Regions from separate parts of the Kocuria sp. SM24M-10 genome, predicted to be linked through region 1. Evidence: predicted binding sites of a transcription regulator. Region 1 holds the regulator's gene; the other holds the start of a gene.
What was found. Region 1 encodes HspR, which represses chaperone genes until heat shock. Its sites were predicted from a motif close to AAGTTGAGTCNNNNNGACTCAACTT; they were not measured.

Region 1 (4,525 bases):
ACGCCCTGAAGCAGGCGCTCGAGGGTGAGGACGAGGCGGCCGTGAAGTCGGCCTACGACAAGCTCCAGCAGTCCCAGACCAAGCTCGGCGAGGCCCTCTACGCGCAGGCGCAGGCCGACGGCGCCGAGGGCGCCTCCGGCGCCGACGCCACCGGCGCGGCAGGCGACGAGGACATCGTCGACGCCGAGGTCGTCGACGACGAGAACGAGAAGAAGTGAGCATGCCCGATCCCACGCCAGGACCCGACGAGAACCCGGCGGAGAACGCTTTCGAGAACTCCGCCGGGAACCCCGACGAGCAGGCCGCGCAGGACTCCGGTCCCGGCTCCCCCGAGGAGGCCGGGCCGGAGGGCCTGACCGTGGACGACATTCTCTCGACCCCGCAGTCCACCGACGCCGGCTCCGCCGACGCAGGTGCGGCCGCGGAGGAGGACCCGTCCGCGGCGCTGGCCGCCGAGCGGCTCGAGGAGCTGCGCCGGCTGCAGGCCGAGTTCGTGAACTTCAAGCACCGCACGGCCCGTGAGAAGGAGCAGCTGCGCACGTTCGTGACCGGCGACCTCCTGCAGACCCTGCTGCCGGTGTTCGACGACATCGACGCGGCCCGCCAGGCCGGGGACCTCACCGACGGCCCGTTCGCGTCGATCGCGAACAAGCTGGAGGAGATCCTCGTCCGGCAGGGACTGACCCGCATCGGGGCGGTCGGCGAGACGTTCGACCCGAACGTCCACGAGGCGGTGCTCCAGCAGCCCACCAGCGAGGTCGAGCCCGACCAGGTCTCGATGGTGCTGCGCTCCGGCTTCCGGATCGGCGAGCGCGTCGTGCGGCCGGCCCAGGTGGCCGTCGCCGTCGCCGAGTGAGGCCGGGCCCGGCCTGACCGGCGCGGGAGGGGAGGCCCGTCCACGGGCCTCCCCTCCCGTCCCCCCAGCCACGGCACCGCGCCGGGGCGACTCAAGGACTTCCACCGGGTGCTGCTCGTCAGGACCCCCACCGGCCCCAGAGAAAGGAGGCGTCATGGCCAGCCAGGACTGGATCGACAAGGACTTCTACAGCATTCTCGGCGTCTCCAAGGACGCGTCCGAGGCGGACATCAAGAAGGCCTACCGCAAGCTCGCCCGCCAGTACCACCCCGACCAGAACCCCGGGGACGCGGAGGCCGAGCAGCGGTTCAAGGACATCACCGAGGCGAACTCCGTGCTCTCCGACCCGGAGGAGCGCAAGCAGTACGACGCGATCCGGGCCATGGGCTCCGGTGCCCGCTTCACGGCCGGCGGCCCGGCCGGCGCGGGCGGCTCGGCGAACTTCGAGGACCTCTTCGGGGACATCTTCGGCGCCGGCGGCGGTGGCCGGCGCCGGCGGACCAGCTACTCCACCGGCGGTGCCGGCTTCGGCGGGGCCGGCGGCTTCGAGGACCTGTTCTCGCAGTTCGGCGGCCCGGGCGGCTACGGCGCCCCCGGGGCCGGCTACCAGGCCCCGCCCGCCCGCGGGGAGGACATCCGCACGGAGACCTCCATCCCGTTCCGCTCCTCGGTGCAGGGCACCACCGTGAAGCTGCGCCGGGGCAACGGCCAGGAGACCACGGTGCGCGTCCCGGCCGGGGTGCGCGACGGGCAGAAGCTGAAGCTCGCCGGCAAGGGCCACTCCGGCCCCGGCGGACCCGGCGACCTCTACGTCACCGTGCACGTGGGCTCGCACCCGTTCTTCACCCGCGTGGACGGCACGGACGACGTCGAGGTCACCGTGCCGATCAGCTTCCCCGAGGCGGCCCTGGGCGCCACCGTGGACGTGTCCACCCTGGACGGCGGCACGGTGCGGCTGAAGGTGCCCGCCGGGACCTCCTCGGGCCGGCGCTTCCGCGTCAAGGGCCGCGGGTTCAACACGGCCAAGGGCACGGGGAACCTGATCGTGACCGTGGAGGTGCACGTGCCCGCCCACCTGGACGAGGCGGCCGAGGCCGCGGTCCGCGCGTTCGCGGAGGCGACCGCCGACGACGACCCTCGGGCGGGCCTGGCCACGAAGGCACGGGTCTGAGATGGCTCTCGACGCCGACCAGCCGCTCTTCGTGATCTCCGTGGCCGCGGAGATCGCGGAGATGCATCCGCAGACGCTGCGCCAGTACGACCGGCTCGGGCTGGTCAAGCCCTCCCGCGCTCCGGGCCGGGCGCGGCGCTACTCCCAGCGGGACATCGAGAAGCTGCAGCAGATCCAGGTGCTCTCCCAGCAGGGCGTGTCCCTGGAGGGCATCCGGCGCATCCTGCAGCTGGAGAACCAGGTCGCGGCCCTGCAGGCGAGGGTGGCGGAGCTGTCCCAGGAGCTCGACGAGGCCCGGGAGCGGGCCGAGGAGTCCTCACGGATCTTCGCCGCCGGGATCGGCGGGGACGTGGTGCGGATGGCCCGCGGCTCGCGCCCGCGGGCCCGCAAGATCTCCCAGGCCGTGGTGCTCTACCGGCCGCCGCGGCAGCAGGAGCGCTGAGCCGCCCGCCGGCGGCGCGGACGGCGGGCGCTCCGGGCGTCCGCGCCCCGGCGCGGGCGCCGCTCGGCGCAGGTGCTGGGCCGCGCAGCTGTTGCTCAGCGCAGGTGCTGGGCCGCGCAGGTGCTGCTCAGCGCAGGTGCTTCTCGAAGCCCACGTCGTACACGCCGTCCACGTAGCTGTGGGCGACACCGGGAAGCGGGACGTACCCGGTGCTCCGGTAGAGGGCGGAGGCCTCGGGCTGGCGGTTGCCGGTGGTGAGGTAGATCCGCCGGTAGCCGGCGGCGGCGGCGAGCCGCTCGAGCTCGGCCAGCACCCGCCGGGAGTACCCCCGCCGGCGGTGGGCGGGATCCGTCCAGATGCGCTTGAGCTCGGCCGTGACGTCGTCGTGCCGCCGGAAGGCGCCGCCGGCCACCGTCAGCCCGCCCTCGAGCAGCAGCACGAGGCCTCCGGTGGGGGCCCGGAACTCGTCGACGGGGTGGTGCTCCATCTCCTCCGCGCCGATCGACGGACCGTAGCGCGCCACGTACTCCCGGTGCAGGCCCTCCAGCAGCGGCCGCGTGCGGGGATCCCCCGGGGGCACGACGACGAAGCCGTCCGGGGAGGTTGCCACGCTCACGGAAGCCGGCGGTAGGTCAGGTCGCGCGGCACGCGTCCCGCCTCCTGCGCCTTGCGCTCGAAGCTCGTCAGGACCCGGCCCTCCCAGCGGGGGGCCCAGCCCACGTCCGGGTGCTCGTCGTCGGCGAGCGGACCCGGGTGCAGGTTCTCGAACCGGGGGGCGGCGTCCAGGACCTCGCGCATCACGAGCGCGTACTCCTGCCAGTCCGTGGCCAGACGCCACAGCCCGCCCGGGACGAGCACCTGTGCGGCCAGATCGGCGAAGGCGGGGGAGACGAGGCGCCGCTTGTGGTGGCGGGTCTTGTGCCACGGGTCCGGGAAGAACACCCACAGCTCGTCGACCGAGGCGGGGGCCAGCATGTGCTCCAGGACCTCGGGGGCGTTGGCCTGGACCACCCGGACGTTGTCCACGCCGGCCTGGCCCGCCTTGAGCAGCAGGTCCGCGATCCCCGGCTTGTACACCTCGACGGCGAGGTAGTCGCGAGCGGGATCCTGGGCGGCGGCGTGCACGACGGCCTCGCCCAGCCCGGAGCCGACCTCCACGACCAGAGGAGCCTCGCGCCCGAAGGCCGCGGCCGCGTCGAACTCGTGGTCGGGGTGCACGGAGGTGTCGGTGCGCACGCGCGGGACGTCCAGGACGCGCGTGGGCGCCCAGTCGTCCCACGCCTTCTGGCGGCGGGCGGTCAGGCGGTCACCGCGGCGCACGAAGGAGTACGGCCGGCGGTGGAAGGCCTCCGGGACGGGGCCCTGGCCGACGCCCTCGGCGTGCTCTCCGGCGGCCTCCTCGGCAGGATCCTCGGACGTCGTCTCGGCGCTTCCTGCGGCGCCCTCTTCGGCGCTCACGTCAGCGGCCTCGTCGGCAGGCGGCTCGGCAGGGGTGTCGGCGGGGGAGGGAGTGTGCTCGGTCATCGCCCTACATCCTAGGCGCAGGCCGGACCGGTCCGGTGGCGCTGTCCGGCAGGAGCGGTTCGGCCCAGCGCCGGCGAGGCGCCTCCCACACCGCGAAGCGGGCCAGCAGCTCGTCCGCGTCCCGGGCGACCACGGCGGCGTCACGGTACTCCGGGCGCACCAGCCCCGCGGCGGACATCGCCGCGACCGCGTCCAGCAGCGGCCCCCAGAACCCGGAGACGTCGAGGAAGCCGACCGGCTTGGCGTGCACCCCCACCTGCAGCCAGGTCCACGCCTCGAAGATCTCCTCCAGGGTGCCGAGCCCTCCGGGCAGGGCCACGAACCCGTCCGCGAGGCGGGCCATCTCCGCCTTGCGCTCGTGCATCGTCCCGACGACGCGCAGCTCGGTCAGGCCGGTGTGGGCCGTCTCGTCCTCGACGAGGGAGCGCGGCATCACCCCGATCACCTCGCCGCCGGCGGCCAGGGCGGCGTCGGCGACGACGCCCATCAGTCCCACGTGGCCGCCGCCGTAGACCACGCCCACCCCGCGGCG
Region 2 (4,525 bases), on a different contig from region 1:
TGCTGATCGACCTGGACGACACCCAGGGCGGGACCACGGGCGAGGGGATCCACCTCGGCGCCATGGCCGGCTCCGTGGACGTCGTCACCCGGGCCTACGCGGGCCTGCGCGTGCGCGGGGAGTGGCTGGAGTTCGACCCCGCGCTGCCCAGCCAGCTGGAGCGGGTCAAGTTCACCGTCCTCTACCGGGGCCAGGTGATCCGCGTCTGCATCGACCACCACGTGCTCGAGCTCGAGGGCACCTCGCGGCGGGCCGGCAGCGTCACCATCCACGTGCACGGGGCCGAGTACGTGCTCAAGGGCGGGCAGAAGATCCGGGTCGCGATCCAGCAGCGCCACCCGCTGGGCACGGTCCCGGCGGCGTCGCGGCACGCCTGAGCCGGACCGGCCGCCGCGGGATCCCCGGCGGCGGCCGCTACGCTGGGGCCATGCAGCGCCCCGCCCCGACCGGACTGGTCCTCCCGCACGCCGGGCACACGCCCCGGATCGCCGCCTCCGCCTTCGTGGCGCCGACCGCGACCGTGGTCGGCGACGTGGAGCTGGGCCCGGACTCCGGCGTCTTCTACGGTGCCACGGTGCGCGGGGACCGCTCCCCGGTGCGGCTGGGGGCGGGCTCGAATCTGCAGGACAACGTGGTGGTCCACTCCGATCCCGGCCACCCCTGCACGATCGGGGCCGGCGTGAGCGTGGGCCACGGTGCCGTGGTCCACGGCTGCACCGTGGAGGACGAGGTCCTGGTGGGGATGAACGCGACCGTCCTCAACGGGGCCGTGATCGGCTCCGGGTCCCTGGTCGCCGCCGGCGCCGTGGTCCTCGAGGGCACCGTGGTGCCGCCGGGCTCGCTCGTGGCCGGGGTCCCCGCCAAGGTCCGGCGCGAGCTCACCGGGCCGGAGCGGGAGAAGGTGCGCGCCAACGCCCGGACCTACGTGCAGCTCTCCGCCGAGCACCGACAGCTGAACGCCTGAGCCCCGACGCCGGCCGCCCGGTCACTGCGCCGCCAGGGTGCGCGCGTAGTCCAGGTAGGCGTCGTGGTCGAATCCGGGCAGCAGGCACGACTGCACCACGTAGCCCTGCAGCACCGAGAGGATGGCCTGGGCGAACATCGCGACCCACTCCCGGGAGCGGTCCGGGCCCAGGCCGAGCTCCTCGGCGGCCCACCGGCCGTAGCGCTCCTCGACCTGCTCGCGCACCCGGGCGAGGTGCTCGCCGGCCACCGCGGCCAGGGCCGGTTCGCTCACGGCCTCGCCCCACGTGATCAGCAGCAGCCGCGTGGCCGCCGGGTCCGCGGCGAGCCGCTCCAGCAGCTCCGCCACCCACCCGGCCGGGTCCCCGCCGGTGGCGCCCGCCGACCGCCCGGACCCCTCCCCCGCCGCGGCCCGGGCCGTGCCCTCGTCCCCGGCCGGTGCCGGATCCTCGTCCGCCGTCAGGACGCGGTCCAGAGCCGCCCGCGCGGACGCGACCACGAGCTCGTGCTTGGACGGGAAGTGGTTGTACAGCGCCCCCGCGGACAGGCCCGTCGCGGCGATGATCCGGTGCATCGAGGCCCCGCCGAAGCCGTGCTCCAGGAAGCAGCGGCTGGCGGCCGCGACGATCTCGCGGCGGCGCTCGTCCTTGTACTGCTGGCTGACCCGGGGCACGCCGCCAGTGTAGGCGACGAACGGTCGTTCGGTTCGGTGCCGGGGCCCGTCCCTCCGGGCGAGGCGTGGCAGAATGCGCCCATGCCTGCCACCCCCCTCCCGCCCTTCGTCGACGCCGCCCTCGACGCGGCCCACCTGGACGCCCCGCTCACGCCGACCGGCCGCACGCTCGGCTGGGGCGTGGTCAGCACGGCCGACATCGCCGAGAAGGTGGTCCCGGACATCGCCGCCCTGCCGGACGCCCGGCTCGTCGCCGTGAGCTCCCGCGACCAGCACCGCGCCGAGGACTTCGCCCGCCGGCACGGGGTGGAGCGGGCGTACGGGAACACCGCCGGGAGCACGGGCCTGGAGCGCCTCGCGGCCGACCCGGACGTGGAGGTGGTCTACGTCGCCACGCCGCACGGCTACCACCACCGGGACGTGTCCGTGCTGCTGCGCGCGGGCAAGCACGTGGTGTGCGAGAAGGCCCTGGCGATGACCGCCGCGGAGGTCCACGACCTCCTGGGGCTGGCGCGCGCGCACGGGGTGTTCCTCATGGAGGCCGTCTGGACCCGGATGACCCCCGGCTTCCGCACGGCGATGCACTGGATCCGGGCGGGGCGGCTGGGCCGGGTCCGCTCGGTCGAGGCCTCGATCGGCACCCGCCGCCCGGTGGACCCCGACCACCGGCTCTTCCGCAACGCCGACGGCGGCGGGGTGCTGCTGGACATGATGGTCTATCCGCTGACCTGGACCGGGGCCGTGCTGGGCGCCCCGGAGAGCTGGACGGCGCGGGCCGAGCTGGGCGCCACGGCCGTGGACCTGGACACCGCCCTGACCCTGGACTTCGGGCACGGCCGGGGCCATGTGAGCGGCACCCTCTCCAGCACCGTGCCGCACCAGGTCACCGTCAGCGGCACGCACGGCTGGCTGCGCGTGGACGGGCGGATCAACTGCCCCACGACCCTGGTGCTGCAGAGCGCCGACGGCGCGCGCGGAGGTGCCGCCCCGGTCGTGGAGCAGGTGGAGGTGACCGGGGCCGGGTACGTCTACGAGATGCGCGAGGCCACCCGCTGCATCCAGCAGGGGCTGCCGGAGTCCCCCGTGATGCCGTGGGCGGACTCCCTCGAGCTCGTCGAGCTCTTCGACCGGGTCCGGGAACGGATCGGGGTGGACTACCCGAACGACCGCCGCTGAGGGCCGCACCACCCCGCCGGCATCCGGGTTCGCCCTGGGCGATCGGCCGCGCCAACCGTTGAACCTCGCCCCGCGACGGCGCTATCATCGAGCACAGTTGAGCCGATATGACTCAACTAAATGTCAAGGGCACTGCTCATGGAGTTGAGGAGATGATGGACGTGGCCACGATGTTCACGCCGTTCAACGATTTCGACCGCCTCGCCGCCTCGCTGTTCGCCCGCCAGGGCCTGCGGGAGATGCCGATGGACCTCTACCGGGACGGCGACCGCTACATCCTGCGGGCCGAGCTGCCCGGCATCGACCCGGACAGCGTCGACGTCGACGTCGACGGTCAGCTGCTGACCATCCGGGCCGAGCGGAAGCTGCCCGAGGTCCAGGACGTCCAGTGGATCACCCGGGAGCGGCAGAGCTCCTCGTTCGTCCGCCAGCTCAACCTCGGCCAGGGCATCGACATCCAGAACATCGCCGCGAGCTACGACAACGGCGTGCTCACGGTGACCATCCCGGTGTCCGCCCAGGCCAAGCCGCGCAAGATCCAGGTGGTCTCCGGCCAGGGCGAGCAGCAGGCCCTGGACGAGGGGCAGGAGGGCGACCGGGTGATCGGCGAGGGCGAGCTCGTCAACGGCACCCGCTCCACGCAGTCCACCGAGGGCTGATCCCGCCGGCGCGCCGGCGCCCCGGCACCGCCGCGGCCACGGGCCCGTTCCCCCCGGGGAGCGGGCCCGTGGCCGTGCCCGGGAGCGCCCTCGGGCGGGCGCCGGTCAACGGGGCGGGCGCGGGCTCGGGTATCTTGGCACCAGGACACACCGACCCGCATCCGTCGACAGACATGGGAGACAGCCCGCACATGGCCAAGATCATCTACACCCGCACCGACGAGGCGCCCCTGCTCGCCACCTACTCCTTCAAGCCGGTCATCGAGGCCTACGCCTCGACCGCCGGCGTCGAGGTCGAGACCCGGGACATCTCCCTGGCCGGGCGCATCCTCGCGGCCTTCAGCGACCGGCTGCCCCAGGAGCAGCGGGTCGACGACGCCCTCGCCGAGCTCGGCGACCTGGCGAAGAAGCCCGAGGCCAACATCATCAAGCTGCCGAACATCTCCGCCTCCGTCCCGCAGCTCAAGGCCGCGGTGAAGGAGCTGCAGGAACAGGGCGTCGCCCTGCCGGACTACCCGGACGAGCCGGAGACCGACGAGCAGAAGGACACCCGCGCCCGCTACGACAAGATCAAGGGCTCCGCCGTGAACCCGGTCCTGCGCGAGGGCAACTCCGACCGCCGCGCCCCCGCCTCGGTGAAGAACTACGCCCGCAAGAACCCGCACCGGATGGGCGAGTGGTCCGCGGACTCCCGGACCAACGTGGCCACCATGGCCGCGGACGACTTCCGCGACAACGAGAAGTCCGTGGTCATGGACTCCGAGGACACCCTCCAGATCCGCCTGGTCGGCGAGGACGGCAGCACCACGGTGCTCAAGGAGTCCGTGCCCGTGCTCGCCGGCGAGGTCGTCGACGCCACGGTGATGCGGGCCGCCGCCCTGGACGCGTTCCTCGCCGAGCAGGTCGAGCGCGCCAAGCGGGAGGGCGTCCTGTTCTCGGTGCACCTGAAGGCCACCATGATGAAGGTCTCCGACCCGATCATCTTCGGCCACGTCATCAAGGCGTTCTTCCCGGAGCTCTTCGCCGCCCACGGCGCCACCCTGGAGCAGGCCGG

Region 2: the regulator HspR is predicted to act here: its motif matches at 2,907-2,931, upstream of ABL57_RS18695 (Hsp20/alpha crystallin family protein).

What each region holds. Positions count from the first base shown of each region.
Region 1 is NZ_LDNX01000132.1:10,106-14,630, reverse strand. Features, by position in the region: gene dnaK (molecular chaperone DnaK) at 1-218, shown strand, start outside; gene ABL57_RS15835 (nucleotide exchange factor GrpE) at 221-856, shown strand; gene ABL57_RS15830 (DnaJ C-terminal domain-containing protein) at 1,011-2,027, shown strand; gene ABL57_RS15825 (heat shock protein transcriptional repressor HspR) at 2,029-2,469, shown strand; gene ABL57_RS15820 (GNAT family N-acetyltransferase) at 2,597-3,085, opposite strand; gene trmB (tRNA (guanosine(46)-N7)-methyltransferase TrmB) at 3,082-3,993, opposite strand; gene ABL57_RS15810 (TIGR00730 family Rossman fold protein) at 3,998-4,525, opposite strand, start outside.
Region 2 is NZ_LDNX01000157.1:32,836-37,360, reverse strand. Features, by position in the region: gene ABL57_RS18715 (beta-phosphoglucomutase family hydrolase) at 1-377, shown strand, start outside; gene ABL57_RS18710 (gamma carbonic anhydrase family protein) at 428-964, shown strand; gene ABL57_RS23450 (TetR/AcrR family transcriptional regulator) at 986-1,636, opposite strand; gene ABL57_RS18700 (Gfo/Idh/MocA family protein) at 1,718-2,812, shown strand; gene ABL57_RS18695 (Hsp20/alpha crystallin family protein) at 2,968-3,471, shown strand; gene ABL57_RS18690 (NADP-dependent isocitrate dehydrogenase) at 3,663-4,525, shown strand, end outside.